DNA from 4 places in the Streptomyces sp. NPDC015345 genome. Region 2 is predicted to be linked to each of the others. Evidence: riboswitches for the same ligand, from Rfam matches in the RefSeq annotation. Region 2 holds a riboswitch; each other region holds the start of a gene.
What was found. Region 2 has a riboswitch for cyclic di-AMP ahead of ACF062_RS06960 (M23 family metallopeptidase). Riboswitches for the same ligand answer to the same signal wherever they lie in the genome.

Region 1 (7,293 bases), on a different contig from region 2:
GCTGAAGCCGGGCGCGCTCCTGCACTGCGCGACGGACTGGGAGCCGTACGCCGAGCAGATGCTGGAGGTCCTCACCGCGCACCCCGACTTCGAGAACACGCGGCAGGACGGAGGGTTCGCCCCGCGCCCGGACTTCCGCCCCCTCACCCGCTTCGAGGGCCAGGGCCTGAAGAAGGGTCACGTGGTCCACGACCTGCTGTTCCGCCGTGTGGAGCAGCTCGGGGCGGGCACCGGCAAGTAAAGGCCCCGTCGCGGCCACCCCCATCCCTCGTTAGGGTCAACGACGTGGCCACCAGTCCTCCGTATCCGATTCCCCCCGAGCCGCCCGCCCCGGGGGAACTCCGCCGAGCCCACTGGTGGCAGCGGCGCGCGGTCCGCGTGGCCGGACTCGTCACGCTGCTCGCGCTCTCGGGCCTGGTGATCCTCGCCCTGGTCAGGGAGCAGACCGGCACCGAGGGCTTCCTGGTCGGGCTCGGCCTCGCGACCGTGCCGGTGCCGCTGCTCGTCGCCGCGTTCCGCTGGCTGGACCGGGTGGCGCCGGGGCCCTGGCGGAACCTCCTCTTCTCCTTCGCGTGGGGCGCCTGCGCGGCCGCGCTCATCGCGATCGTCGCGAACAGCTTCGCGATCCGCTGGATAGCGACCGCCACCGCCGACCCGCACAGCGCCGACACCCTCGGCGCCACGGTCATCGCGCCGGTCGTCGAGGAGTCCGCGAAGGCCGCCGCGATCCTGCTCGTCTTCCTCTTCCGCAGACGCGACTTCACCGGCATCGTCGACGGCATGGTCATCGCCGGGGTGACCGCTACGGGCTTCGCGTTCACCGAGAACATCCTCTACCTCGGCAACGCTTTCGTCACCGACCAGCTCAGCCGCGACAGCGGCCTCGCCTCCGTGACGGCCGCGACGTTCTTCGTACGCGTGGTCATGTCGCCCTTCGCGCACCCGCTCTTCACCGTCCTGACCGGCATCGGCTTCGGCATCGCCGCCTTCTCGGCGGAGCGCATGCGCCTGCGCCGCGCGCTGCTGCCGCTCGGCGGACTGCTGCTCGCGATGGGCATGCACGCGCTGTGGAACGGCTCCGCGGTCTTCGGCCAGTACGGGTTCTTCGCCGTGTACGCGCTCTTCATGCTGCCGTCGTTCGGGCTGCTGACGTGGCTGGCGATCTGGACCCGGCAGCGCGAGCTGCGCATGATCCGCGCCGAACTGCCCGTGTACGCGGCGGCGGGCTGGCTCACCCCGCCCGAGCCGTACGCGCTCGGCTCGATGCGGGCCCGCGCGCTGGCCCGCGACTACGCCTCATACGCCTGGGGGAAGGCCGCGGGCCGGGCGGTCATGGAGTACGAGACGTACGCGACGTCACTGGCGTTCCTGCGCCACCGGGGCCGCCGCGGCCGGGCGGGCGCCGACTTCGTCGTACGCGAGCGGGAGTTGCTCGAGAAGCTCTGGGAGCGCCGCGAACCGGCCCGGCCCGCCCTGGCCTACGCGGCCCGCGCCACCGCCCCGGTCATGCTCCCGATGCCGTACGCGCCGTACGGCCACCCCCACGCCGCGTACCCGCACGCCCCGTGCGCCCCCTACGCCCCTGCCGCGTACGCCCCCGCTCCGTACGGGCAGCCGCAGCCCCGTCCGGCATACGGCCACCCGGCCCACAACCCCTACCGCACCTAGGCGGAGGCCGCCGTCAGCGCCGACAGCTCGGCGTCCGTCAGGGAGAGGTCCGCCACCGCGAGCAGCGCGGGCAGCTGCTCGACCGTGCGCGCGGAGGCGAGCGGCGCCGCCACGGTGGGCTGCGCCGCGAGCCAGGCGAGGGCCACGGTCGCGACCTCGGCGTCATGCGCCTCGGCGATCCCGTCGAGCGCGGCGAGGACCCGGTCGCCCCGCTCGCTGCCCACGTACTCCTCGACCCGGCCGCTGCGCGCGCTCTCGACGCGTGTGCCGGGGCGGTACTTGCCGGTGAGGAAGCCCGACGCGAGGGCGAAGTAGGGGACGGCGGCGAGGCCGGAGCGCGAGGCGAGCTCCTGGAGCCGGCCCTCGTAGGTGTCGCGGGAGACGAGGTTGTAGTGCGGCTGGAGCGCGACATAGCGCGCGAGGCCCTCGCGGTCGGAGAAGTCGAGGGATTCCTGGAGCCGCTCGGGGGAGATGTTGGAGGCGGCGATGGCGCGCACCTTGCCGGCCGTGACCAGCTCGTCCAGTGCCCCGATGATCTCCTCGACGGGGACCGAGGTGTCGTCGAAGTGGGTGTAGTACAGGTCGATGTAGTCGGTGCCGAGGCGGCGCAGCGAGGCGTCGGCGGCCCTCTTGATGGTGTCCGGGGCCAGCCCCTTGTACTCGGGGTGGGCGCCGGCCTTCGTGGCCAGGAGGATGTCGGAGCGGTTGCCGCGCTCGGCCAGCCACTCGCCGATGAGGGTCTCGGACTCGCCGCCCTCGTTCCCCTCCACCCAGCTCGAATAGGTGTCGGCGGTGTCGATGAAGTTGCCTCCCGCGGCGGTGTAGGCGTCGAGGACGGCGAAGGACGCCGTCCGGTCGGCGGTCCAGCCGAAGACGTTGCCGCCGAGGGCGAGCGGGAAGACCTCGAGGTCGGATGAGCCAAGCGTGCGAAGAGAAGTCATGCGTTCCTCAACGGAGCCGCCGGAAACAGAATTCCGGCGGCTCCCCCAAATGAACGTCAAGTCGTCCGCTTCGGGTCAGGGGTTGAGGCCCTTACTCTGGAGCCAGGCGAGGGGGTCGACGGTGGAGCCGCCCGCGGTGTGGACCTCCATGTGGAGGTGCGGTCCGGTGACGTTGCCGGTCGCGCCGACGCGCCCGATGACATCGCCGGTGCTGACCTTCTGTCCCGCGCTGACGTTCATCGAGGACTGGTGGCAGTACCAGACCTCGGTGCCGTCGCTCAGCTCCAGGACGGTGCGGTAGCCGTACGCGCCCGCCCAGCCGGCTTCCTTGACGGTGCCGGTGTGGACGGCCTTGAGCGGGGTACCCGTCGGTGCGGCGAAGTCGAGGCCGGTGTGGTGCCCGGAGGACCACATGGAGCCGGCGACACCGAAGTGCGACGTGATGGTGTACGAGGAGGTGGGCAGCGCGTAGCTCTTGGCGAGCTTGGCCCGGCGCTCGGCCAGGGCCTTGGCCTCGCGGGCCTCCTGCTCCTTCTTCTTCTTGGCGGCGGCCTTGGCGTCGGCCTTCCGCTCGGCCAGCCTCTGCTGGGCGGCGGCCTCCTCGGCGGCCTTCTTGACGGCGGCCTCCTCGGCCGCGGTCCGCACCGCGTCGTCCGCCTGGTCCTGCTGGTTCTCGGCCTGCTGCATGATGCGGGCGCGCAGTGCCTCGCCCGCGTCCGTGGCGCCCTGCTCGGCGTCGGTGGAGCTGACACCGGCGGCGCTGAGCGGAGCCGCGGCCGTGACGGCTTCGGAGCCCGCGGGGGCGGCGGAGTCGTCGGAGAGGAGGGAGCCCACGCCGGGCAGGGACTCGGCCTCGGGGAGCGAGTCGGCGACGGCGCCGAGGTCGGGCATCGAGATGGAGACGGGCGCCTTGCCGTCCTGCGCGGTGGCTATGCCGCCCGCGCCGACGGCGGCGATGACGCCGACGCCCAGCACGGTGGAGCTGCGGGCGAGCCCGCCGCCGCCCTTCTTGTGCACACGGTGCCTGCCGCGGACGGGACGGACGGACTCCTCGGTGGGATTCCATTCCTCCCAGGTCTCCTGGTCGTAACCACCGAAGTCGTCGTCATTCGGTACGTACGCGGCTTGGGGGGCAGGCCGGTTGGACGCCACTGGGGCGCACTCCTTTCCTTCCTTCTCGCCTACCGGGTTAGCTGACGGGTTCGGAGCAGGAAGGTCTCCTACGGACAACCGGCACGGATGCACAGCTGCCCGATTCACCCCAAGTTGGTGGTTCCCCGGCTCCCTTGCGGGATTAGGCGTGTGCGCACGGAGCCGCCTCTAGTGACGGCTGGGACGACCGCGCTGCGTTATCGAACGTTAATAGACAGCGGTGCCGTATTCCAAGCTGTTCCGATTGATCATTAACGCTCGCGGGCAGGACTTAACGGGACACGAGGGTTCGCACCGGGGCAAGTTGACCCTGTGTCACCCGAGAAAGTCACACACCGGAACTTCACATTCCCTTGACAGAACGTCAGTTGTGATGCGGAGGGCTGCACTTCAGTCACGGCCAGTGACATGGCTCTCCGCCGCGGCCTTGCCGTCCCCGGTGGCCGGCCGCCGCACCGCGAGCAGCGCCATGTCGTCCGTCGCCGCGCCCCCGGTGTGCCGCCGCACCTCCTGCGTGAGCGTGGCGAGCAGCGTGTGCGGGCCCTCCCGGCCGGGGAAGATCCGCCCGCCGAGCCGGGTCGCGGGGTCGTAGAAGGCCCCGGTCGCGTCGCGCGCCTCCGAGAGACCGTCCGTGTAGAAGAGCAGCATCGCCCCGGGCGGGAACTCCGACTCGTCCGCCCGGTCCGGCCACGCCCCTAGCTCCCCCATGCCGAGCGGCAGCGCGGGCTCGCTCGGGGAGAGCACGCACAGCCGGCCGTCGCCCCGCAGCAGCAGCGGCTCCGGATGCCCCCGGTTCACCAGCCGTACGCAGCCGTCGCCGACCCGGATCTCCGCGAGGACGGCGGTGGTGAACCCCTCGAAGGCGTCGAGCCCGTCGCGCCGGGTGCCCTCCCGCGCGAGGGCCCGCTCCAGGCGCTGCGCCACGGCCTCCAGGGTGGTCTCCTGCTCGGCGGCCTCACGGAAGGCGCCGATGACGACGGCGACGGCGGCCACCGCGCCCATGCCCTTGCCACGGACGTCGCCGACGATGAGCCGTACGCCGTGCGGGGTGTCCTGTACGGCGTACAGATCACCGCCGATGAACGCGTCGGCCTGCGCGGCCTCGTACCGCGCCGCGAGGTCGAGCCCGCCGATGCGGGGGTCGGGCTGTGGCAGCACGGCGCGCTGGGTGGCCTCGGCGATGGAGCGGGCGATGGCGAGCCGGTCGTTGCCACGGCGCACGACGCGGTTGATGAAGATCGCGAGGGCCGCGACGGTCGTCACGGTGAGCAGTTCGGTGACGGCCTCGACATGGCCGCCGACGGAGCTGCCGTAGTGCAGCACGGTGACCGCGACCGAGGCCGCGACGCCCGTCAGGACGGTGCCGAGCAGCGAGTAGAAGGGGGCGGCGATCAGCGGGGCCGCCGTGAAGAGCGGTGCGGCGGTGAACTCGGGCGGGGTCAGGGCGTCGTACACGACTCCGACGACGAGGAGCAGGACGGGCAGTATCCGTACGAGGGTCCGCTCGTGCGCGGTGGCTCCGCTGCCGCCGGTACCTCCACGCTGCCCCACCGCTTGTCTCCCGCCGATCCCGCGCCCATCGCCGCGCTGCACCCAGGCTTCCTGGAGAGGGGTCCTGGTGCGAGCTGGTGTGGGCCGTACGGGTGACGGGAGGCGGGGAAGAAGGGCATACCGCCCTGGAAGAGAGCCTGAAAACCCGAGAACCCGAGAACCCGAAACCCCGAAACCCGAAAAACCGGGACCCCCGAAAACACCGAAGGCCCGGATCCAGTGAGTGATCACTGGATCCGGGCCTTCGGCCTTCAGTAGCGGGGACAGGATTTGAACCTGCGACCTCTGGGTTATGAGCCCAGCGAGCTACCGAGCTGCTCCACCCCGCGTCGGTAAACACAACAGTACGCCATCCGAGGGGGTGAGGCGAACCAATACCCTCCGGGGGCCCCGGCCGCGTGGCGTTAGCATCGGCACTTCGCCGATCACTGGGGTTCACCGCCATGCCGCTGCCGCGTATCGGAGTCGTCATCGTGACCATGGGCACGCGCCCGCGGGAGCTGGACGCCCTGCTCGCCTCGGTGGAGAAACAGGACGTCCCGGCGGCGCGGGTGGTGCTGGTGGGCAACGCGACGCCACTCACCGGCATCGCGACCGGCTCGGCACGCCTGACCAAGATCCCGCTCAAGGAGAACCTCGGCTGCCCCGGCGGCCGCAACGTCGGCATCGAGGCGCTGCGCGACTCGGGCGAGGTCGAGGGTGATGGCGATGGCGATGGCGAGGTGGATGTAGTCGTCGAACTGGACGACGACGGCCTGCTCATCGCCGACGACGTGTTCCGCAAGGTCCGGCAGCTGTTCGCGGAGGACCCGCGGCTGGGGATCATCGGCTTCAGGGTCGCCGACGAACACGGGCACACGGAGCGCCGCTGGGTGCCCCGGCTGCACGCCGACGACCCGATGCGCCGCGGTCCGGTGACCGCCTTCCTCGGTGGCGGCCACGCCCTCTCGATGCCCATGCTCCGGGAGATCGGCTTGTGGCCCGCCGAGTTCTTCTTCGGGCACGAGGAGTCCGACCTGGCGTGGCGCGCGCTCGACGCGGGGTGGCGGATCCGCTACGAACCGGAGCTCGTCCTCCAGCATCCGAAGACGTCCCCCGCCCGGCACGCGGTCTACTACCGGTTCACCGCCCGCAACCGCGTCTGGCTGGCCCGCCGCCGGCTGCCGGTGCCGTTGATCCCCGTCTATCTCGGCGTGTGGATCGTCCTCACCATGGCGCGGACGCGGTCCCTTGCGGGCCTGAGGGCGTGGTGGGGCGGTTTCATCGAGGGGGTGCGGACGCCGTGCGGTCCCCGGGGGCCGATGTCGTGGCGCACCGTATGGCGGATGACCCGGCTGGGCCGCCCGCCGATCCTCTGAGGGGCTTGACCCTGACGCTGCGTCAACGTTGCAGCCTCGTCGCATGACGAACAACAGCACTTCCACGGCCCGGCCGGCTCCACCGGTCGGCGGGTTCCAGGAGATCGACGGCCGCCGCCTCTTCGTGCACCGGTCGGGCAGCGGCGGGCCGGCCGTCGTGTTCCTGCCGGGCGCCAGCGCGGTCGGCCTGGACTATTTCGGTGTGCAGCAAGGGGTCGCGCGGTTCACCACCGCCGTGGTGTACGACCGCGGCGGCACGGGCTACAGCGACCCCCTCCCGCTGCCGCGCACCGCCGCCGAGGTCGCCACGGAGCTGCGCGAGCTGCTGCGCGTCCAGGGCATCGCCGGCCCGTACGTACTCGCGGCGCACTCCCTGGGCGGTGCCTACGCGCACCGTTTCGCACAACTGTTCCCCGAGGACGTGGCGGGCCTGGTCTGGCTGGACGCCTTCCACCGTGAATGGGACGACTTCATGCCCCCCGCGGCGAGCCTGGCCGCGGCCGAGCGGATGGCACCCGACGTGGCGCAGCTCGAACGGATGCGCCCTGCCCTGCGCGAGATGCGCGCCGAGCTGCTCGCGAACCACCCGGAGCACCTGCGGCAGCCGCTGCTCGAAGCCAAGG
Region 2 (7,293 bases):
TCGCCGTCCTTGCCCAGCAGCTCCGCGATGCGCTCGGCGGTCCCGCTCTCGTCGATGTCGTCGTACTCGTGCACCTTGCCGGGCTCGGCGGCCTCGCGGCGCCACTGCGCGTACTTGACGGCTTCGGAGAGCGCGCGGACGGCGCGCTCGGCGGCGGGGTAGGCGGGGATGCGGTACTGCTCCGCCGGTGGCTCGTCCGTCCCGGGCGATGGCGGCTCGTCTTGCGCGGCGGGCGCGGGCCGTGCGGGGTGGACCGGGTCGGCGCAGCCCCCGGCGCCGGGCTCCTTCGGCGGGACGCCCGGCCGGGTGCTGGTCGCGGCGGAGAGGGCCTCGGCGAGGCCACCGAGCTCGACGTGGACCACGGCGACGGGTTTCGCCGGGCAGCCCGCCGCGGCGGCCCGCAGCTCCGTGGCGAGCGTCTCGGGGTCGGCCGCGACCCCGTCCTCCCGCACCCAGGGGATCGCGTTGACGATCACCGCGTCGCATCCGTCGTCCGACAGCGTCTCGGCGAGCGCGGCCCGGAAGTCGGCCGGGGTGGCCCCGGTCGTGAGGTCGCGCGGCGGCAGCGGCCGCAGCCCGTCGGCGACACACGCGTCGTAGGTGAGGAGCCCGAGCGACTCGGAGTTGCCGAGGATGCCCACGCGCGGTCCTGACGGCAGCGGCTGGCCCGCGAGCAGCAGGCCCGCGTCGACCATCTCGGTGACGGTGTCCACGCGGATGACGCCGGCCTGGCGCAGCAGCGCCGAGACCGTGGCGTGCGGCAGGCGCGTGGCCTGCACGGCGTGGCCGGTCGGTGCGATGCCGCTGTGGCGGGCGCCCTGGACCACGACGAGCGGCTTGGCGGTCGCGGCCCGCCGCGCGAGGCGGGTGAACTTGCGCGGGTTGCCGATGGTCTCCAGGTACATCAGGGCGATGTCGGTGTCGGGGTCCTCGTACCAGTACTGGAGGAGGTCGTTGCCCGACACGTCGGCGCGATTGCCGGAGCCGACGAACGTGGACAGTCCCGCGCCCCGGCGGTGCAGTCCGGAGAGCAGTGCGATGCCGATGGCGCCGGACTGGGTGAACAGACCGATGCGCCCGCGCGCGGGGGGCTCGGGAGCGAGCGAGGCGTTGAGCCGCGTCCCCGGGGAGGTGTTGATGACACCGAAGGCGTTCGGGCCGATGATGCGCATGCCGTAGGACCGGGCCTGGCGGACCAGTTCGCGCTGCCGCTCGCGGCCCACGGCGCCGCTCTCGCCGTACCCGGCGGAGAGCACCAGGAGGCCCTGCACCCCGCGCTCGCCGCACTCGGCGACGACCTGGGAGACCCGGTCGGCGGGCACGGCGACCACGGCGAGGTCCACGGGCTCCTCGATGGCCGTGACCGAGCGGTACGCGGGCACCGCGTCGACTTCGGAGCCTTCGTCGAACGCGCTGTTCACCGCGGAGAGGCGCCCGGTGAAGCCTGCCTCCTTGAGGTTGCGCAGCACGCTGCGGCCCACGCCGCCGGGGGCGCGGCCGACGCCGATCACCGCGACCGAGCCCGGCGTCAGCAGGCGCTGCACGGACCGTCCCTCGGCGCGCTGTTCGCGGGCGCGCTGCACGGCGAGCGAGCGGTCGGTGGGCTCCAGGTCGAACTCCAGGCGTACGACGCCGTCTTCGAAGCTGCGCTTCTGCTGGTACCCGGCGTCCGTGAACACCTTGATCATCTTGGTGTTGGCGGGCAGCACCTCGGCCGCGAAGCGCCGGATGCCGCGCTCCCTGGCGACCGCCGCGATGTGTTCGAGGAGCGTGGAGGCCACGCCGCGGCCCTGATGGGCGTCCTGTACGAGGAAGGCGACCTCGGCCTCGTCGGCGGGGGCGCTGGCGGCCATGCCGCGCTCGTCGATGCGGTCGTAGCGCACGGTGGCGATGAACTCGCCGCCCACCGTGGCGGCGAGTCCCACGCGGTCCACCTGGTCGTGGTGGGTGAAGCGGCGCACGTCCTTGGCGGACAGCCGCGGGTAGGGCGCGAAGAAGCGGTAGTACTTCGACTCGTCCGAGACCTGTTCGTAGAAGCTGACCAGGCGGTCCGCGTCCTCGGCCGTGATGGGCCTGATCCGGGCGGTGCCTCCGTCGCGCAGCACCACGTCGGCTTCCCAGTGCGAGGGATAGTCGTGCCGATCCTGCTGCTCCGACGGGGTCTGCATGGGGCCCAGGGTACGGGTCGCGGGGCCGCCTGGGCCGGGTACGGTCGAGGAGGACCGGCGTCCCGTCACCAGAGCATCCACCGCGACATGCGACAATGGTCTAGACAAGTGTGAAACACCTGGAAGGGCAGCAACACATGGCTGAGCGCCGCGTCAACGTCGGCTGGGCCGAGGGCCTCCACGCCCGACCCGCCTCCATCTTCGTCCGCGCGGCCACGGCCGCCGGCGTCCCCGTGACGATCGCCAAGGCCGACGGCAACCCGGTCAACGCCGCCTCGATGCTCGCGGTGCTCGGCCTGGGCGCCCAGGGTGGCGAGGAGATCGTGCTCGCCTCCGACGCCGAGGGCGCGGACGCCGCCCTGGACCGTCTGGCGAAGCTGGTCGCGGACGGTCTCGAGGAGCTTCCGGAGACGGTCTGACCCACGCAGCACCTTTCAAAGGGCCCACCCCGAACACGGGGTGGGCCCTTTGCCTTATGTCTCACCTGGTGCCAGTTTATGTGGCGGCAGTTTATGCACGGAAATAAAGGAACGGCCGGAATTGCATTGACCGGCACTCCTCTCGCGCCTCACTTTGTATACGGCACCCGCGTTAATTCCTGAGACTCACCGTGTTTACGGGGTGTTGCACTTCCCTCACACGGCCCGCCGTCGGCGAGGGGCGCAACCGGTGCGCGGCCGTCGCCCGCTCCGCGTGGCCGGCGGTGAGCATCCTGGCCCGTTCCGCGTCCCCGCGGGCCACCGCGTCGACGATCGCCGCGTGCTCGGACCAGGACACCGCGGGCGCGGCCGGGGCCCCGACGACGTACATCCAGGCGAGCTTGTGCCGCAGCTGGGTGAGCAGCGTGATGAGGCCGGGGCTGCCGGAGGCCTGGGCGAGCGTCTCGTGGAACCAGCCGCCCAGCGAGCGCAGATCCTCCCCCTGACCCTTCCGCACGCGCTCCTGGCCCAGCCGCACGAGTCCGCGCAGGACCTTGAGGTGCGCGTCGGTGCGGCGCTGTGCGGCGCGGGCCGCGGCGAGCGGCTCGAGCACCGTGCGCAGCTCCAGGAGGTCGGCGGCCTCCTGCTCCGTGGGCTCGGCGACACAGGCGCCGGCGTGCCTGCGCGTGACGACGAAGCCCTCGGCCTCCAGGGTGCGCAGGGCTTCGCGTACGGGGACGCGGGAGACCCCGTAGCGGCGCGCGAGAAGCTCCTCGGTGAGCCGCCCGCCCCTTTCGTAGACCCCGGCCACAATGTCGTCCCGGATGGCCGTGCATACCGAGTGTGCGGGAATGCGCATAACCGGACCTCCGCCTTAATCCCCGCGAAACGCGGTCGACCGACGCTCGTTCCGGAACTCTATTGCAGAGCCGCTGAATTTCCGATGGCGGGCCGGATTCCATGGATATCTTTTGGCCAGGCGAGGCGGGTGGGAAACGGCGAAGGCCCCGGCTCGGGAGAGCCGGGGCCTTCGGTGAGGTGCCGGGACGGGTCAGACGTTGACGCCGTGCGAGCGGAGGTACGCCACGGGGTCGATGTCCGAGCCGTAGTCCGGGCCGGTGCGGGCCTCGAAGTGGAGGTGCGGGCCACTGGAGTTGCCGGTGGAGCCCGAGAGGCCTATCTGCTGGCCCGGGGTGACCGTCTGGCCGACGGTGACGCCGAGGGACGACATGTGGCCGTACTGGGTGTACGTGCCGTCGTTCATCTTGATGACCACGTTGTTGCCGTAGGCACCGCCCCAGCCCGCCTCGACGACGGTGCCGGCGCCCACCGCGTGGACCGGCGTGCCGGACGCGGCGTGGAAGTCGACGCCGGTGTGGCTGCCGGAGGACCACATGGCGCCGCCGGTCTGGTAACCCGTGGAGACGTACGAGCCGGAGATCGGGGAGACGTAGGTGTTCAGGCGCTTGCGCTCGGCCTCGCGGGCGGCGCGCTCCTTCGCCTCGCGCTCCTTCTTGGCCTTCGCCTTGGCCTCGGCCTCGGCCTTGCGCTTCTCCTCGGCGGCCTTCTTCTTGGCGGCCTCTTCGGCCTTCTTGGCGGCCGCGGCGTCGTCGGCGGCCTGCCGCTGGGCGGCGGCCTGCGCGTCGATGCTGTCGGCGAGCGAGTCGCCCACGGAGATCGCCTGGGTGAGCCCGGTGTGTTCGAAGGCGGCGTCGTCGGCGGCGGCGAGCGCCGGAGCGGCCAGGCCTCCGATGACACCCGTGGTGGTGATCGCTGCGACGCCCGCGACGTTCGCGGTGGTGCGGGTGAGGCGGCTGGGACGACGGTGCTTCCCGGTGGCACGGGTGAACGCCATGAAGCGGCTGATCCTTTCCTTCCTTCTCGCCTACCGGGTTAGCTGACGGGTTCGGAGCAGGAAGGTCTCCTACGAGTCCCTCACCTGACGGCAAGGTGCCCGATTCACCCCAGGGGACATGTGGGTCCCCGGCTCCCCTGGCTCGCGCCGTACGGGGACTCGGCGATGACTGTCCGGTGCCGCGGATGCGACGTACTGCGTGACGAACAGTCGGACCGACGCTAAACGGGCCGTCTTTCAATCGACAAACAGAACGCCTCTTTTGTAGCGCACGCCACACACCGAACAGGCAACCACCCTATGAATTCGGACATATGGGGAGTACGCGACCCCGGCCACCGAAACGGTCGCCGGGGTCCCGATATGTCCTGACTGCCGCTCAGCCGGCGACCACACTCACCTCGCCGATGCCGAGCGCCCTGACGGGCTCCTCGATCTCCGCGGCGTCCCCGACGAGGATCGTCACCAGGTGGTCCTCCGGGAAGGCGCTCACGACGGCCGCGGTGGCCTCCACGGTGCCGGTCGCGGCCAACTGCCGGTAGAGCCGCGCCTGGAAGTCGTCCGGGAGGTTCTGCTCGACCTGGTCGGCGAGCGTGGCGGCCACGGAGGCGGCCATCTCGTACTTGAGCGGGGCCACGCCCACCAGGTTCTGCACCGCCACGTCGCGCTCGGCGTCGGTCAGGCCCTCGGCTGCGAGGGTGCGCAGGACCGTCCAGAGGTCCTCCAGCGCGGGCCCCGTGGAGGCGGTGTCGACGGAGCCGCTGATGGCGAGCATCGCGGCGCCCGTGCCGTCCGGTGCGGAGCGCAGGACCTGGCTGAACGCCCGTACGCCGTAGGTGTAGCCCTTCTCCTCGCGCAGGACGCGGTCCAGGCGGGAGGTGAGGGTTCCGCCCAGGCAGTACGTGCCGAGGACCTGGGCCGGCCAGATCCGGTCGTGCCGGTCCGGGCCGATGCGGCCGATCAGAAGCTGCGTCTGGACGGCTCCGGGGCGGTCCACGATGACGACACGGCCCGTGTCGTCCGCGGTGATCGCGGGCATCGGGCGGGGCTCGGCGGTGCCGCCCTTCCAGGTGCCGACGGTGTCCGCGAGGACGGCGTCCAGGTCGGTGCCCGCGAGGTCGCCGACGACCACCAGGGTGGACGTGGCGGGACGGACGTGCGCCTCGTAGAAGGCGCGCACCGCGGCCGCGTCGATGGCCTTGACCGTCTCCTCGGTGCCCTGGCGGGGCCGCGACATGCGCGAACTCGCCGGGAACAGCTGCCTGGAGAGCTCCTTGGCCGCGCGGCGTGCCGGATTGGCCGCCTCATGCGGGATCTCGTCCAGGCGGTTGCGTACGAGGCGCTCGATCTCGCTGTCCGCGAAGGCCGGGGCCCTCAGGGCGTCGGAGAGCAGGCCGAGCGCCTTGGGGAGGCGGGAGACCGGGACTTCGAGGGAGACGCGGACGCCGGGGTGGTCGGCGTGCGCGTCCATGGTGGCGCCGCACCGGTCGAGCTCGGCGGCGAACTCCTCCGCCGAGTGCTTGTCGGTGCCTTCGTTGAAGGCCCTCGCCATGATCGTGGCGACGCCGTCGAGGCCCTTCGGCTCGGCGTCCAGGGGCGCCTCCAGGTGGACCTCCACGGCGACGACCTGCTGGCCGGGGCGGTCACAGCGCAGCACCGTGAGGCCGTTGGGCAGCGCGCCGCGCTCTGGGGCGGGGAAGGCCCACGGCTTGGCCGTGCCGGCCTGGGGCTGGGGGTGGAACTGCATCGTCGCGGCCTCGGTCACTTCGCCGCCTCCTCTTCCTCTGCGGTCTCGGCGGCGGCCTCGGCGGCCTCGTCCTCGGTGGACACCGGTTCGTAGACGAGCACCGCGCGGTTGTCCGGGCGCAGGCGGGCCTTGGCGACCTCCTGGACCTCCTCGGCGGTGACGTCGAGCACGCGCTGCACCGCGGTGAGAGCGAGCTGCGGGTCGCCGAACAGGACCGCGTACCGGCACAGTTCGTCCGCGCGGCCCGCGACCGTGCCGAGACGGTCGAGCCACTCCCGCTCCAGCTGGGCCTGGGCGCGCTCCATCTCCTCCGGGGTGGGGCCCTCCGCGGCGAAGCGGGCCAACTCCTCGTCGACGGCGGCCTCGATGACCGGGACCTCGACGTCGCCGGACGTCTTCACGTCCAGCCAGCCGAGCGAGGGGGCACCGGCGAGGCGCAGCAGGCCGAATCCGGCGGCGACGGCGGTGCGGTCGCGGCGCACGAGCCGGTTGTAGAGCCGGGAGGAGTCGCCGCTGCCGAGGACGGTGAGGGCGAGGTCGGCCGCGTCGCACGCGCGCGTGCCGTCCTCCGGGAGGCGGTAGGCGGCCATGAGGGCGCGGGCCGGCACATCCTCCTCGATGACCTCGCGCAGCTCTTTGCCGATGCGCTCCGGGAGGGAGCCGTCACGCGGCGGCTGCTTGCCGTCGTGCGAGGGGATCGACCCGAAGTACTTCTCGACCCAGGCGAGCGTCTGCTCGGGGTCGATGTCGCCGACGACCGACAGGACGGCGTTGTTGGGCGCGTAGTACGTGCGGAAGAACGCGCGGGCGTCTTCCAGGGTGGCCGCGTCCAGGTCGGCCATGGAGCCGATCGGCGTGTGGTGGTAGGGGTGCCCCTCCGGATAGGAGAGGGCGGTCAGCTTCTCGAAGGCCGTGCCGTACGGGACGTTGTCGTAGCGCTGGCGGCGTTCGTTCTTGACGACGTCGCGCTGGTTCTCCATGGACTCCTCGTCGAGCGCGGAGAGCAGCGAGCCCATCCGGTCGGCCTCCAGCCACAGGGCCAGCTCCAACTGATGGGCGGGCATCGTCTCGAAGTAGTTGGTGCGCTCGAAGCTGGTCGTGCCG
Region 3 (7,293 bases), on a different contig from region 2:
CATGCACTTGAAGCCGTTGCGCTGGGCCATCTCGACGGCGTCCAGGGTCTCGGTCAGCGAACCGATCTGGTTGACCTTGACGAGCAGGGCGTTGGCGGAGTTCTCCTCGATGCCGCGGGCCAGGCGCTCGGGGTTGGTGACGAACAGGTCGTCACCCACCAGCTGCACCTTGTCGCCGAGCTTCTCGGTGATGGCGTTCCAGCCGGCCCAGTCGTCCTCGAACAGCGGGTCCTCGATGGAGACGAGCGGGTACGAGGCGACGAGCTCCTCGTAGTACTCGGTCATCTCGGCGGCCGTGCGGGACTTGCCCTCGAACTGGTAGGTGCCGTCCTTGTAGAACTCGGACGCGGCGACGTCGAGCGCGAGCGCGATCTGCTCGCCGGGGACGTAGCCGGCCTCCTTGATGGCCTCCAGGATGAGGTCCAGGGCGGCGCGGTTGGAGTCGAGGTTCGGGGCGAAGCCGCCCTCGTCGCCGAGGCCGGTGGCCAGGCCCTTGCTCTTCAGGACCTTCTTCAGCGTGTGGTAGACCTCGGTGCCCCAGCGCAGCGCCTCGGAGAACGACTCGGCGCCGATCGGCGCGATCATGAACTCCTGGATGTCGACGTTGGAGTCGGCGTGCGACCCGCCGTTGAGGATGTTCATCATCGGCACGGGCAGCAGGTGCGCGTTCGGGCCGCCGAGGTAGCGGAACAGCGGCAGGTCGCTGGCCTCGGAGGCGGCGTGCGCGACGGCGAGCGAGACGCCGAGGATGGCGTTGGCGCCGAGGGAGCCCTTGTTGTCGGTGGCGTCCAGGTCGAACATCGCCTGGTCGATCAGGCGCTGCTCGGTGGCGTCGTAGCCGACGAGCTCCGGGCCGATCTGCTCGATGACGGCGAGGACGGCCTTCTCGACACCCTTGCCCTGGTAACGGTTGGGGTCACCGTCACGGAGTTCGATGGCCTCGAAGGCACCGGTGGAGGCACCGGACGGGACGGCGGCACGACCGGTGCTGCCGTCGTCGAGGCCGACCTCGACCTCGACCGTGGGGTTGCCTCGGGAGTCCAGGATTTCCCGGGCTACGACGACGTCGATGGACGGCACGAGCATCTCCTTCTGGGATGTGACGCGTTTACGCGGGCCGATTCGGCCCGCGTCTCCTGAGCCTAACCGGCTCCGGGCCTCAGGCCAGCCGACCGCCCGTCCCGTGGGACGGGGGAAGGCTCAAATGGCCGGGAAACGGGATGGAAGCCCGCGTTTCTACTGGCCGGTAGCTCGCTAGGAGCGAACAGCGGACATGGCCCCGCCCCGGTGCGTACGGGGGATACGCGCACCGGGGCGGGGAGCCCGTGGGGACGGGGTGGGACGGCCGTGCGTCCGCCGAGGCACGGCCGCGACCGGATCCGTCAGCTGAGGTGCAGCTGCTGGCCGGGGTAGATGAAGTCGGCGTTGTCGATGATGTCGCCGTTCAGCTTGTAGACCTTCTGCCAGCCGCCCTTGACGTCGTGCGCCTCGGCGATCTTGGACAGCGTGTCGCCGGTCTTGACCTTGTACTCGCCGTCGCCCTTCTCGACCTTCTTGCCGGTCGGGGTCTCGACGGTCTTCTTGGACTCGGTCTGCGGCGCGGGCTGCGGCTTCGGGGCCTGCTGCGGGGCGGCCTGCTGCTGCGGGGCGGCCTGCTGCTGCGTCTTCTGCGGCTGCGGCTTGGCCTGCTGCTGCGGGGCCTGCTGCTGCGCGCCGCCGCCGTTGTACGCGGCGCCCGAGAGGCCGACGCCGCAGTGCGGCCAGGCACCCTTGCCCTGGCCGGCGAGGACCTTCTCGGCGATCTCGATCTGCTGGGCCTTGGAGGCCTTGTCAGCGGTCGGGGCGTACTTCGTACCGCCGTACGCGGCCCAGGTGGAGGGCGAGAACTGGAGGCCGCCCTGGTAGCCGTTGCCGGTGTTGATCGACCAGTTGCCGCCGGACTCGCACTGCGCGACGGCGTCCCACTCCTGGCCGGTGGCGGCGGAGGCCGAACCGGCGGCCATCAGCGGGGCGGCCACGGCGGCACCGGTGACACCGGCGAGCGTGACGACACGAGTGGCCTTGGACGGACGGCGGTGCTTGCCCTTGCTGGAAAACAGCATGAGTTGATCCCCTCACCGACGCCTGCGAGGTGAGCTGTCGGGTTCGGGCCAGTGAAGTTGCCCGGCCGCACCACGTGAGTGCGACTTCACCCCTAGCCGGTCCCGTACGTCCCGCTCCTCCTCGGAGCTCGACGTGCGGACCCGGCGGCTTACCTTGGGTCCCCCGCTCCTGCCTACGGCGCTCGAAGCGACGATTGTTCCCGTCCGGCCGTTGGCAGGATTCGGCGTACCGACCGGCGGGGCCCACCAGTGGCGGGCGTTGACGACGGTAGTCACGCGATCCACGGAATTTCAAAGGCGATCAGGGCTTCTGAGACCCATCTCTCACTTACGCCAATACCGACATTCGGCGCGAAGTGCCCCGTGGACGGTTCGTCAACTACCCCTACTTTTCGCCCAAATCGAGGCTCTGACCGGGGAGAATGAGGTCCGGGTCGGCCCCGACGGTCTTCTTGTTCTCGGTGTACAGCTCGTGCCAGCCGCCCTTGACGTCCAAGTCGTCCGCGATGGCCGACAGGTTGTCACCGGAGCGGACCGTGTACGTCCCGTCGGCGGCCTTCTCGGTGCGCTCGCCGCCGCGCGAGGCGTGCCGGCCCGGACGGTCGCCGCCGCTGCCGCTCTCGCTGCCGGAGGCGGGGCTCTCGTCCGCGCGGTCGCCACGGTGGCGGCCGGAGGTGGAGTCGTCGGAGGGGGCGGCCGGGTCCTTCGACCCGGGGGTGCCGGCCGAAGGGGCTTCGTCGCGCCCGGACTTGCCGTCCGTCGGGCCCTTGTCGCCGTTGCCGCTGTTGCCGCTGTTGCCCTGCTTGTCGCCCTTTTCGTGATTCTTGTCTCGGGAGGCGTCGCCCGAACCGGGCGTGTCGCCGGCCTCGTCGGCGGAGCCGGGGCCTTCTGACGCGTCGTCGGAGGCCTTGTCCGACGACTTGTCGGCGGCCTTGCCCTTGGAGTCCTTGGAGTCCCCCGAGCCGTCGGAGCCCTCGGAGTCCTTGGAGCCCTTGGAGCCCTTCGACTTCTCCGACCCCGTCGAACCGGTCGAGTCGCTCGCGTCGTTCCTGTCCGACGAGTCGGTGGGCTCCGGGGGGATCGGATCGCCCGGGTCCACGTCGGCCGCCGCGCCGCCGTCGGTGAGTCCGGCGATCGGGGCGCAGCTCGGCCAGGCCTCGGGGCCCTGCCCGTCGAGGATTCTCTCGGCCACGGCGATCTGCTGGGACTTGGAGGCCTGGTCGGCGCTCGGCGCGTAGTCGAGGCCGCCGTGCTTCTCCCACATGTCCTCGGAGAGCTGGAGCCCTCCGTAGTAACCGTTCCCGGGGTTGGCGCTCCACGCGCCGCCGCTCTCGCACTCGGCGAGCTTGTCCCACGTCACCGTCTCGGCGGCGCTCGCGCTGGTGGCTCCGAGCAGCGGGATGGCGATGGCGGATCCGGTGACTCCTGCCGCGACGATGAGGGCCGGGGCCTGGCGGGGGCGTCGGTGACGACCATTGCCGGAGAGCATGCGGTTGCCTTTCAGGAGACTGTTACGGCGACTTGGGCACCGGGTGCCCGAGTCGACGTGAACGTAGCCGCACTCGAACGCTTGTCACAAGTCGATGCAGCGGAGATCACGTCAACATCACAGTTGTGATGGGCCGTCAGAAACCGGTCGTTCCGGTGCCGTTTTCTGTGCGTCTGTGAACTTCACCGGCAGCGTGCGCAGTCCCCGCATGATCAGTCCGCCACGCCACCGCAAATCGGCCGGGTCGGCGGCGAGTTGCAGATCGGGCAGGCGCCTGAGCAGCGTCGCGAGCGCGGTCTGGCCCTCCAGGCGGGCAAGCGGGGCGCCGAGGCAGTAGTGGATTCCGTGGCCGTACCCGAGGTGCTGGTTGTCGCGGCGCGCGAGGTCGAGGGTGTCGGGCCGGTCGAACCGCTCGGGGTCGCGGTCGGCGGCGGCGAGCACCACGAGGACGGGGTCTCCGGCCGCGATCTCCTGCCCGCCGAGGGTCAGCGCCTCGGTGGCGAACCGCCAGGTGGCCAGCTCCACGGGTCCGTCGAAGCGGAGCAGTTCCTCGACGCCGGTCTCCAGCAGGCCGGTGTCGCCCTCCGCCAGGGCCTTCTGGAGCCGTGCGCGCTGCTCGGGGTGGGTGAGGAGGGCGTACATGCCGTTGCCGATGAGGTTGACGGTGGTCTCGAACCCGGCGAACAGGAGGATGAAGGCCATGGCGGCGGCCTCGTTCTCCGTGAGGTGCTCGCCGTGGTCGGAGGCGCGGATGAGGCCGGAGATGAGGTCGTCGCCGGGGTCGAGGCGTTTGCGGTGGATCAGCTCGGCGAGGTAGCCGCGCATCTTCTTCACGGAGCGCGCGACGCCGCCGCGTGGGCCTCCGCCGTGCCGGATCATCATGCCCGCCCAGTCGCGGAAGTCGTCCTGGTCCTCGCGGGGGACGCCGAGCAGGTCGCAGATGGCGTAGATGGGGAGCGGGAAGGCGAACTCGTGGATGAGGTCGGCCTCGCCCTTCGCCACGAAGGCGTCGATCAGGTGATCGGTCAGCTCCCGCACGCGCGGTGCGAACTCGGCGACGCGGCGCGGGGTGAACGCCTTCGAGACGAGGCGCCGCAGGCGGGTGTGGTCCGGCGGGTCGATGTTGAGCAGATGCGTCATCAGCTCGGCCTTGCGCTCGCCGGGGATGCCGGTCTTGCCCTTGGCGTGGGCGGGCTCGTCGTGGTGGGCCGGATTCTTGCTGAGCCGCTGGTCGGCGAGCGCCTGGCGCGCGTCCGCGTACCGGGTGACCAGCCAGGCCTCGACCCCGCTGGGCAGCGTGGTCCTGTGCACCGGGGAGTTCTCGCGCAGCCAGGCGTAGGCGGGGTAAGGATCGGTGGCGAACTCCCAGGTGAAGAGCTCGGGCTGCGGGGTCGCCCCGTGGGCGGGCGTGGCTCCTGCGGGGCAGGTCGCGGGCGGCTGGTCGTGCATGCGGTGACCGTATCTCCCGGGGGATGCGTGACTCCTCCTTGGCCGGGGGCTGGGCCGGGGCGGCAGCGGTCGTGCCGCCGGGCACGGGACGGAAGCCGCTAGTCCAGGGCTAGTCCAGGTGTGGGTCCTGGGCGTGGTCGCACGGGCGGCCCGTCGGGCGGAGCAGTCCCTTCAGGCGACGCGTCGCCGAGATGTCGCCCTCGGCCTCGGCGATGCGGAAGTAGTGGACCGCGAGGTGCTGGTGGACCTGTCCGAGGAGGGCGGCGGCCCCGGCCTCGCCCGCGTCGGCGGCGGCCGTGAGGTAGGGGATCGCTTCCCCGTACGCGACGCGGGTGGCGAGGAGGTGGCCCAGCCGGCAGGCGGCGCGGGAGCTTCCGTGGTCCGCCGCCTGCCGGAACCAGCCCTCCGCGGTCGCCGTGTCCCCCGCGTGCTCCGCAAGCAGGCCGAGCCACGTCATGGCGTGGGCGTCCCCGCCCTCGGCGCGCGGCTCCAGGGCCGAACGGAAGGCGGCCACCAGGCCGTCCAGCTCGGCGGCGTCGTGCGGCTCCAGACCCTCGTACGCACGGATCCACACACGGTCCGGCACCGGCGGTTCCGAGCGGTCCGCGTCCGCGATCAGCGAGCCGTACGGCCGCCAGGTGCCGGGCCACTCACCCGGTACGAGCAGGCCGGTCACGCCGTGCCGGGGCGCGGTGGCCCAGGCGAGCGCCTCGTCGAAGGTCTCGTCGGACGTGATGGCCACCGCCTGGCCGTACTCCTCCTTGACCTGGCTCAGCAGCTTCGCCGTGACCCCCCGGGTGAGCCCGCACCGCGCGAGGTCGATCGCGGCGCGCACCAGGAGGTGACCGAGCAGGCGGCTCCCCGCGCGCCGCGCCCTGCGCCACTCCTCCCACAGGTCCGGGCCGAGGGCGAGGAACTCCGCGACGCCGAGGCTCCCGCGCCAGCGGACGGCGTCCGAGAGGCGCGGGTCGTCGGCCGCCGCGAGCCGCGCCAGCTCCGCCTCGCTCCACTCGGCGGGGACCTCGACGGTCTGGGCGATACCGAGGACGCGGGCGGCGGGGTGGTGTCCGAAGCGGTGTCTGTCGTACGCCTCGTCCCGCATCGTCGCCAGGACGACGACGCGGTCATGGGTGAGCCGGGCGAGGAGACCAGGGACGCCGGGCTCCTCGAGATGGGCGTCCAGGTCGTCCAGCCACACCACGTGGGTGCCCGTGGCGTCGCGGCCACGGAGCTGGTCCGGGAGATCGCGCAGGTCCGCTCCGCCGCCCGCGACGAAGACCCGGGAGTCCCCCGCCACACTCGCCCGCAGGGCCGCCCAAGCCGTCGAGGTCTTTCCGGACAGGGGCCCGCCCGTGACGATGACGAGGCCGCCGTAGTGCGCGGCCTGCCTCACGAGGACGGACAGCTCGTCGTCACAGTCCCTGGCGACGTAGGGAGGCAGCGCCGTCGCGCCGAGGAGCCTGCGGGTGGGGCGCACGCCGAGGCCGAGGCGGCGGAGCCGGTCGGCGCGCGGCCAGCCGTCGGCGGCCGGCCGCGCGGGCGAGGAGGCCGGTGCCTGGACCGTGACGGCGCCGATGTGCCCCGCCTGGACGACGCTCCCCGCCGACCCGCCCGAGACGGCGTTGTGGACGGCACCGAGGCGTTCCTCCACCACCGGCGGCTCGAACTCGGCCAACAGGGCCCTGAGTTCGGCGGCGAACGGCGCGTCGATGCGCAGCAGGAGGCGCAGCCGGTGGCGCCACCCCGACACGTCGTCCCCGTAAAGCGCGAACGCCCGCTTCCAGGCGTGCCAGTGCTCCGCCGTGCCGCTCTCCCTGACGCGGTGCTTGGAGCGGTGGACCAGCTCCTGGAGCCGGGCCGGAAGCCCGTCCGGTGTCCCGGAGTCCAGGGCGTTCACCACGGCCGCCGTGGCCTCGGCCGCCAGCTTCTCCCGTTCCGGTTCCACGTACGCCCCCACGCGTCAAGCCGTCCTTGGCGCGCAACGGTACTAAGCCCCCGCCCCCTCGGCCGCCCGCACCGCGTCGCGGTAGGCCCGCGCGGCGGCCCGCAGCGCCGCCTCCGGATCGACGCCCTCCGCTTCGGCCCGCAGCGCCAGGGCGAGGAGTTCGTACCCCACGCCCTTCCCCGACGGCACCGCCACGTCGAGGCCCGCCGTGCGGACGCGCGAGGCCAGCTTCGCGGCCAGGGCGAGGCCGGGCTGGCCGAGGGGGATGCCCTCCGTCACCGACGAGCGCTGCTTCTCCACCGCCTTCG
Region 4 (7,293 bases), on a different contig from region 2:
CACCGAAGCCGAGACGGTGGAGGCCGCCTATCGGCTCGCCCTGCCACGGATCGCGGAGGCCGGGCCTTGACGCCGGGGCCCGGCACGGCCGGTACCGCGCACCCCGCTCCTCAGGCGTCGAAGCGCAGGCGCGACGCCTCGATGTGACCGAGGTGGCGGTGGGTCCACTCGCACATGCCGTCGACCGTGGCGCGCAGGCCCCGGCCGGCCTCGGTGAGGGTGTACTCGACGCGCGGCGGCACGGTGGGGTGCACCTTCCGCTCGACCAGGCCGTTGCGCTCCAGCATGCGCAGGTTCTGCGTGAGCATCTTGTGGCTGATGCCCTCGACCCCGTCCCGCAGCGCGCTGAAGCGCAGGGTCTCGTCACCGAGCGTCTCGATGATCAGGAGCGCCCACTTGTTGGCGACGTCCGAGAAGATCTCCCGGGCCAGCGAGTCCGCGCGCCGCAGGTCCGCGTCCTCGGGCAGGCCTTGGAGCAGTTGTTTGGTCACCATCAGGTTCCCCAGTCACCGAAAAGTGCGTTCTTCCAGGTCAGGAGCCACTCTCCTACAGTTCCCGAGTAACCACAAGAGAGCACCTCGGGAGGGCGAACACCGTGACAAGCCTCGACGTCTTCAACCACGACATTCCGGCCGAGAGCGACTTCGGATACGCACAGGCGATCAGGTCCGGCGAACTGATCCACGTCTCCGGACAGCTCGCGTTCGACGAGACGGGCACCTTCGTGCACGCGGGCGATTTCGGCGCCCAGCTCCAGCAGACCTACACCAACCTGGACAGGGTCCTCGACCACTACGGCGCCACCCGTAACCAGGTGGTCTCACAGAACTTGTACGTGGTGAACCTACGGCAGAACGCCGCGGCGACGGCGGAGGGCAACCTGGCGTACTTCGGCGACCACCGCCCCACCGCCACGGTCCTCGGCGTCACCGAACTGACCCTTCCCGGTCAGGTCGTCGAGATCAGCTTCGTCGTCGACAGAAGGCTGCCTTGCTGAGCGCCCCCCAAAGAAACGTACGTCCTGTACATTTTTTACGGAGAGCTGGACCCTCCGTCGCCCCCTAGCAAGAGAGGCCTGCCATGCGCCGTCCGTCAGCCCGTCATGTCCTGCCCGAGTTCACCGAGCGCACCAGTTCGGGGGCGCGGACCATGGATCCGTACTCGCGACTTCTGGAAGAGCGGATCGTCTTTCTCGGCACCCCCGTCGACGACACGTCGGCGAACGACGTGATGGCGCAGTTCACGCACCTCGAGTACGCGGCGCCCGACCGCGACATCTCGCTGTACATCAACTCCCCCGGCGGCTCGTTCAGCGCGATGACCGCCATCTACGACACGATGCGGTTCGTCAGCTGTGACGTGGAGACGGTCTGCCTCGGGCAGGCCGCCTCGGCCGCCGCCGTCCTGCTGGCGGCCGGCACACCCGGCAAGCGGCACGCGCTGCCGGGGGCGCGGATACTGATCCACCAGCCCTCCTTCTCCGAGCCGATCCAGGGGCAGGCCAGTGATCTGGCGATCCAGGCCGACGAGATCCTGCGGACCCGGCGGCTCCTCGAAGAACTCCTCGCGCGGCACACGGGACAGAGCCCGGAGCGGATCGCCGCGGACATCGAGCGGGACAAGATCCTCGACGCCCCGGCCGCCGTGGAGTACGGGCTCGTGGACCGGATCGTCCAGAGCCGCAAGACCTCGCTCGGCGCGCGCGGGACGAGGTGACCCGCGGATGCTGCCGCCCGAGCTGCCGCCGCTGCCCGCGCTGACCCGCGCCGAGGCCGAGTTGATCGACCGTTACCTCGAAGTCGTCGATCTGGTCGGCCGGATCAACCCCGCCCGCGCCGAGCACACCTACGGCGGACTGCGTGCCGCCCAGGCCCTGGTCGGCCGGGCGACGGCCCTGCGGGACGCACTGGCCCTCATGCACCGGCGCGGCGAGAGCGAGGTGCACGCCGCCACGCTCGCCCAGGCCCTGCGCGTCCTCGACGGCGAGCGGCGGACCGGACGGGTGGGCGTGCCGCCATCGGCAAGCCAGTGAGCCGGTGAGTCCCTCAGCGGCCGCTGAAGGACGCGCTCCGCTCACCGGAACGTCTGGATCCGCTGTGCGAGCGACCAGATGGGCTACCTCAGTTGGCGTAGCAGGGGCTCCTTAATCACGCGTTCGAGAGTTGCACCGGATACGTACGGCGAAGGCGGAATGAGACGTTCCGGTGCTGGTCGAGCCATCGTCAGACGGGCCATTGGGAGTCGAATTCGGCAGCGTCCACCCGAACAGGTCAGTCGTGAGGAGCCTCACAAAACGTCGTTTCGACTCGGTTTTCGAGTGGTTTTCGGGTCAAGATCCCTTCCGACGACAAGACCCCGCCACAGCGGCGGGGCGATCCGGGCGGACGCCGAGTCCTGCCGCCGCCCGGTTGACCGGTCGACATCGGTGCACCGGCAGGAGTGGAGGACCCGAGCAAGGCGGGCCCGTCCGGGAAGTCCGGACGACGCCCTTGGGGTGAAGCCGCAGAGCATGACGCGGCCGGGCATCTTCGCCTGCCCGAACCCGACAGGTCATCCTTCACAGGCGGCTGACGAAGGGTTACGCATGACCGCGCTGAATCACGTTCCGTCGCTGCTCGGCAGGACCGGGGCCGTCTCGGCCCTCACCCTCGCCGTTGTGGGCGGCACCGTCGTGGCCCCCGGGCTCACATCGGAAGCCGAGGCAGCCACCCACGGAACGAAAGCGCTCAAGATCGCGGCGTCCAAGAAGGGCTCTCCCTACAGCTACGGAGCGGTTGGGCCCAACCGCTTCGACTGCTCGGGCCTGACGCTGTACTCGTTCAAGCGCACGGGCAAGAAGCTGCCGCGCACCGCCGCCGCGCAGTACAACAAGACGCGGCACATCTCGAAGTCCCAGCGGACCCGAGGCGACCTGGTGTTCTTCCACTCGGGCCGGAACGTCTACCACGTCGGGATCTACGCGGGTAACGGCCGCATCTGGCACGCACCGAAGAGGGGGACCGTGGTACGCCTGGACAAGATCTGGACCAAGAGCGTCTGGTACGGCCGGGTCCGCTGACCCGCCCGTCACGCCCGGCCGGACGCGGGGGTCCGTGGACCCGCACGCCGCGTCCGGCCGGAGCCGGGCCGCGCGGCGGGTGCGCGGCGTCAGCGGTGCCCCTGCTGGACCGGCGCTGTCCAGGGCAGTGCGATCCATACAGTTTTGCCGCCCTCCGCCGTGGGGCTGACGGATAGCTTGCCGCCGCATTCGGCGGTCAGCCAGCGGATGATGACCATGCCGCGGCCGTTGTCCTGCTGGACGGCGGCCGGCAGCCGCCTCGGATAGCGCGGGTGACTGTCGGTGACGCCGATCCGCAGCTGCTCGTCCCGGTCGAGCTCGACGTCCACCGTGAAGGTGGGCGACTGCCCTCTGGTGTGCTGCACGGCGTTGGTGGCGAGTTCGGAGACGATGAGTCTGATCGTGTCCGCCACCTCGGCCTCGCCCGGCAGGCCCCATTCCGTGAGTACGTTCGCCACGTACGCGCGGGCGGCCGAGACCGAGGCGGGATCGCTCGGCAGAGTGACGGATGCTTCCTGGTGATCTGCCATGGCGACGCTGTCCCTTTCCCACCGGGGTCGGTCTCCGACTCGGAGCGGATGACTCGAGGACGGCCCCGGACTGGTGCTTCGCGCCAGCGTCCCATTCCTTCGCCGGTCACGGGTGGCGATCCACCGAGATGTGCATATATCTGTCGCTCGAAGCGGTGAACTCTGCCAGGACCGACCGTATTTGGGCGCGGGGACGCCACTTCCTCTACTGTCGCCTCTGTCCCCCCGCTCTGCCGCCGGGATGCCCGACGGCTCGGTCCGGAAGGAGACGGACATGCAGTACGGCCCCGCGGTGCGCCGCCGCCGGCTCGGCGCCGAACTGCGCGCGCTGCGCGGCCTCGCGGGACTCACCAGCAGCCAGGCCGCCGCGAAGGTCGGCTGGCACCAGTCGAAGGTGAGCCGGATCGAGACGGGCCGCAGCGGTGTGAAGGCCACGGATGTGCGCCTCCTGCTCGACGCGTACGAGGTGAAGGATGCCCACCTCAGCGAGTTGCTCGTGGCCCTGGCGGGCGCCGACGACACCGGTGCCTCGGGGCGTCACCACTGGTGGAAGGCGTACCGCGACCTGCTGCCCGCCGCCTATCGCGACTTCATCAGCCTGGAGTCGCAGGCGAGTTGGGTACGCACCCTGGAGACCTCGGTGGTTCCGGGGCTGCTCCAGACCCCCGATTACGCGCGCGCCGTCACGCGGGCCGCGCTCGGCGGGCTGCCCGACGAGCAGGTGGACGCGCTGGTGGAGGTGCGTCTGGCCCGTCAGGACGTGCTGCGCGCGGAGCCTCCGGTGCGGCTGAGCGTGGTCCTGGACGAGGCGGTTTTGCGCCGTTCCGTGGGCGGACCGCAGGTCTTCGCACATCAGCTCGCACGGTTACAGGAGGTGGCGCAGTTGCCACAGGTGCGACTTCAGGTGCTGCCGTTCTCCTCCGGAGAGCATGTGGGCCTCATCGGGCCTTTCGTTATTTTCTCATTTCCGAACATTGCTGATCTGGATGTGGTTGTTCTCGACCACTTGACGAGTAGCCTCTATCTCGAACGGAAAGAAGACCTCCAGGCATACGTGGAGGCCTTCAACTCCCTTCAGGAACAGGCGCTTTCACCCGAGGACTCAGAGGATTTCATCGCCGGGCTAAGCGACGGCGCGTAAGGAGGCACCATGACCGCACTGCCTCGGTACGTACCTTCAAGCACCACCCTTCAGGGTGCGCGGTGGCAGCGCAGCAGCCGCAGCAACGGAATGAACAACTGTGTCGAGACGGCCACGCTCGACACGCTCCACTCCGGCACGGCGGCCCGCCTGCTGGCCGTGCGCGACTCGAAGAACACCGCGGGGCCCGCCCTGCTCTTCTCCCCCGGCCCCTGGGAGACGTTCGTCGACAGCCTCCGCTGACGGCGGTCAGCGGGGTGCGGTGCGGCTGATCACTCGTACGGCATCGGCGATCTGTTCGTCGGTGAGATCCGCGCGGGCGGTCAGCCGCAGCCTCGAAATACCGTCCGGTACCGACGGCGGGCGGAAGCAGCCGACCGCCAGACCCGCCGCCCGGCACTCGGCGGCCCAGCGCACAGCCGATTCCGGTGCCGGGGCGCGCACGGAGACGACGGCGGCGTCGGGACGTACCGCCGACAGGCCCTCGGCCGTGAGGCGCCGGTGCAGTTCGGCGGCGACCTGGCGGGCCCTTGCGGCCCGTTCGGGCTCGCGGCGCAGCAGCCGCAGGGCCGCGAGCGCGGCGCCCGCCGCGGCGGGCGCGAGCCCCGTGTCGAAGATGAAGGTACGCGCCGCGTTCACCAGGTGGTCGATGACCTTGGCGGGTCCGAGCACGGCGCCGCCCTGGCTGCCGAAGGACTTCGAGAGGGTGAGTGTGACCACCGTGTCGGCGGCCCCCGCGAGGCCCGCGGCGTGCGGTGCGCCCCGGCCGCCGTCACCGAGGACGCCGAGGCCGTGCGCGTCGTCGACGATCAGACCCGCACCGAACTCCCGGCATACGTCCGCCAGTTCGACGAGCGGCGCGGCGTCGCCGTCCACCGAGAACACCGAGTCGGACACCATGACGGCGGGGCCGTCGTGGGCGTCCAGCGTCTTGCGCACCGCCTCGGGGTCGCTGTGCGGCACCACCTGGGTGGCGGCGCGCGCGAGCCGGCAGCCGTCGATCAGCGACGCGTGGTTGCCCGCGTCGGAGACGATCAGCGAGCCGTGCGGGGCGAGCGCGGTGACCGCCGCGAGGTTCGCCGCGTAGCCGGAGGAGAAGACGAGCGCCGCCTCGAAGCCGCAGAAATCGGCGAGCTCCCGCTCCAGTTCGGCGTGGAGTTCCGTGGAGCCGGTGACGAGCCGGGAGCCGGTGGCGCCGCCGCCCCACCGCCGGGCCGCCGCGGCGGCGCCCTCGGTGACCTCCGGGTGCCGGGTCAGCCCCAGGTAGTCGTTGCTCGCCAGGTCGAGGAGGCCGCCCGCGTCGGCGGCGCGCGGGCGCAGGGTGCGGACGAGGCCGGCGTCGGCGCGCAGCCCGGCCTGCTCGTCGAGCCAGTCGAACGGCGCGCGCGTCGCACCCGTCACGGGGTGGCTGTTTGTAGACATTGCACAGACCCTAGCCGTCCTGCCACCTGGCCAGTATGTGGCAATACCCACACCTCAAACCGCTTCTGTTGTGCGAACTCTCCTTGGCCGGGGAGACTGCCGTGCGTAAGGATCAGCGCCATGGATCTCCTGAACACGCTGGTGGACAAGGGGCTTCGGCGCGAGCTGCCGAGCCGTGAAGAGGCGCTGGCCGTGCTGGCCACGTCCGACGACGATCTCCTGGACGTAGTGGCCGCCGCCGGGAAGGTGCGGCGGCAGTGGTTCGGGCGGCGGGTGAAACTCAACTATCTGGTCAACCTCAAGTCGGGGCTGTGCCCGGAGGACTGCTCGTACTGCTCTCAGCGGCTCGGCTCGAAGGCCGAGATCCTCAAGTACACGTGGCTGAAGCCCGACGAGGCCTCGCAGGCCGCTGCGGCCGGTGTCGCGGGCGGCGCCAAGCGGGTCTGCCTGGTGGCCAGCGGCCGCGGGCCGACCGACCGTGACGTGGACCGGGTGGCGCAGACCATCGCGGCGGTCAAGGAGCAGAACGAGGGCGTCGAGGTGTGCGCCTGCCTCGGGCTGCTCTCGGACGGCCAGGCGGAGCGGCTGCGGGGCGCGGGCGCGGACGCGTACAACCACAACCTCAACACCTCCGAGGCGACGTACGCCGACATCACCAAGACGCACACCTACGCCGACCGCGTGGACACGGTGCGGAAGGCACACGCGGCGGGGCTCTCCGCCTGTTCGGGGCTGATCGCGGGCATGGGTGAGAGCGACGAGGACCTGGTCGACGTGGTCTTCTCGCTGCGCGAGCTGGACCCGGACTCGGTGCCGGTGAACTTCCTGATCCCCTTCGAGGGCACCCCGCTGGCCAAGGAGTGGAACCTCACCCCGCAGCGCTGCCTGCGGATCCTCGCGATGGTCCGCTTCGTCTGCCCCGACGTCGAGGTGCGCATCGCGGGCGGTCGCGAGGTCCATCTGCGTTCGATGCAGCCGCTCGCCCTGAACCTCGCCAACTCGATCTTCCTCGGCGACTACCTCACCAGTGAGGGACAGGCGGGCAAGGCGGACCTGGAGATGATCGCGGACGCCGGCTTCGAGGTCGAGGGCACGGACCAGGTGACGCTGCCGGAGCACCGGGTGGACGCGGAGTCCGCCGC

Region 1: linked by a shared signal. The riboswitch ahead of ACF062_RS24445 (M23 family metallopeptidase) and the one ahead of ACF062_RS06960 (M23 family metallopeptidase) in region 2 are both predicted to bind cyclic di-AMP.
Region 3: linked by a shared signal. The riboswitch ahead of ACF062_RS35105 (transglycosylase family protein) and the one ahead of ACF062_RS06960 (M23 family metallopeptidase) in region 2 are both predicted to bind cyclic di-AMP.
Region 4: linked by a shared signal. The riboswitch ahead of ACF062_RS19000 (C40 family peptidase) and the one ahead of ACF062_RS06960 (M23 family metallopeptidase) in region 2 are both predicted to bind cyclic di-AMP.

What each region holds. Positions count from the first base shown of each region.
Region 1 covers NZ_JBIBTX010000005.1:699,584-706,876, reverse strand. Annotated here, with positions in the region: gene trmB (tRNA (guanosine(46)-N7)-methyltransferase TrmB) at 1-241, shown strand, start outside; gene ACF062_RS24455 (PrsW family intramembrane metalloprotease) at 286-1,668, shown strand; gene ACF062_RS24450 (aldo/keto reductase) at 1,665-2,609, opposite strand; gene ACF062_RS24445 (M23 family metallopeptidase) at 2,685-3,761, opposite strand; cyclic di-AMP (ydaO/yuaA leader) riboswitch at 3,773-3,920, opposite strand; gene ACF062_RS24440 (PP2C family protein-serine/threonine phosphatase) at 4,152-5,312, opposite strand; tRNA gene ACF062_RS24435 (tRNA-Met) at 5,568-5,641, opposite strand; gene ACF062_RS24430 (glycosyltransferase family 2 protein) at 5,756-6,670, shown strand; gene ACF062_RS24425 (alpha/beta fold hydrolase) at 6,714-7,293, shown strand, end outside.
Region 2 covers NZ_JBIBTX010000002.1:125,388-132,680, reverse strand. Annotated here, with positions in the region: gene ACF062_RS06975 (GNAT family N-acetyltransferase) at 1-2,168, opposite strand, end outside; gene ACF062_RS06970 (HPr family phosphocarrier protein) at 2,306-2,587, shown strand; gene ACF062_RS06965 (GntR family transcriptional regulator) at 2,760-3,446, opposite strand; gene ACF062_RS06960 (M23 family metallopeptidase) at 3,639-4,442, opposite strand; cyclic di-AMP (ydaO/yuaA leader) riboswitch at 4,455-4,617, opposite strand; gene ACF062_RS06955 (M16 family metallopeptidase) at 4,822-6,207, opposite strand; gene ACF062_RS06950 (M16 family metallopeptidase) at 6,204-7,293, opposite strand, start outside.
Region 3 covers NZ_JBIBTX010000011.1:134,711-142,003, reverse strand. Annotated here, with positions in the region: gene eno (phosphopyruvate hydratase) at 1-1,086, opposite strand, end outside; gene ACF062_RS35105 (transglycosylase family protein) at 1,383-2,102, opposite strand; cyclic di-AMP (ydaO/yuaA leader) riboswitch at 2,107-2,293, opposite strand; gene ACF062_RS35100 (transglycosylase family protein) at 2,488-3,591, opposite strand; gene ACF062_RS35095 (cytochrome P450) at 3,709-5,040, opposite strand; gene ACF062_RS35090 (sel1 repeat family protein) at 5,150-6,997, opposite strand; gene ACF062_RS35085 (nucleoside triphosphate pyrophosphohydrolase) at 7,028-7,293, opposite strand, start outside.
Region 4 covers NZ_JBIBTX010000004.1:400,530-407,822, reverse strand. Annotated here, with positions in the region: gene ACF062_RS19025 (nucleoside deaminase) at 1-70, shown strand, start outside; gene ACF062_RS19020 (helix-turn-helix domain-containing protein) at 111-494, opposite strand; gene ACF062_RS19015 (RidA family protein) at 596-997, shown strand; gene ACF062_RS19010 (ATP-dependent Clp protease proteolytic subunit) at 1,081-1,716, shown strand; gene ACF062_RS19005 (hypothetical protein) at 1,724-2,032, shown strand; cyclic di-AMP (ydaO/yuaA leader) riboswitch at 2,405-2,581, shown strand; gene ACF062_RS19000 (C40 family peptidase) at 2,585-3,058, shown strand; gene ACF062_RS18995 (ATP-binding protein) at 3,148-3,588, opposite strand; gene ACF062_RS18990 (helix-turn-helix domain-containing protein) at 3,863-4,729, shown strand; gene ACF062_RS18985 (DUF397 domain-containing protein) at 4,739-4,972, shown strand; gene ACF062_RS18980 (8-amino-7-oxononanoate synthase) at 4,979-6,151, opposite strand; gene bioB (biotin synthase BioB) at 6,272-7,293, shown strand, end outside.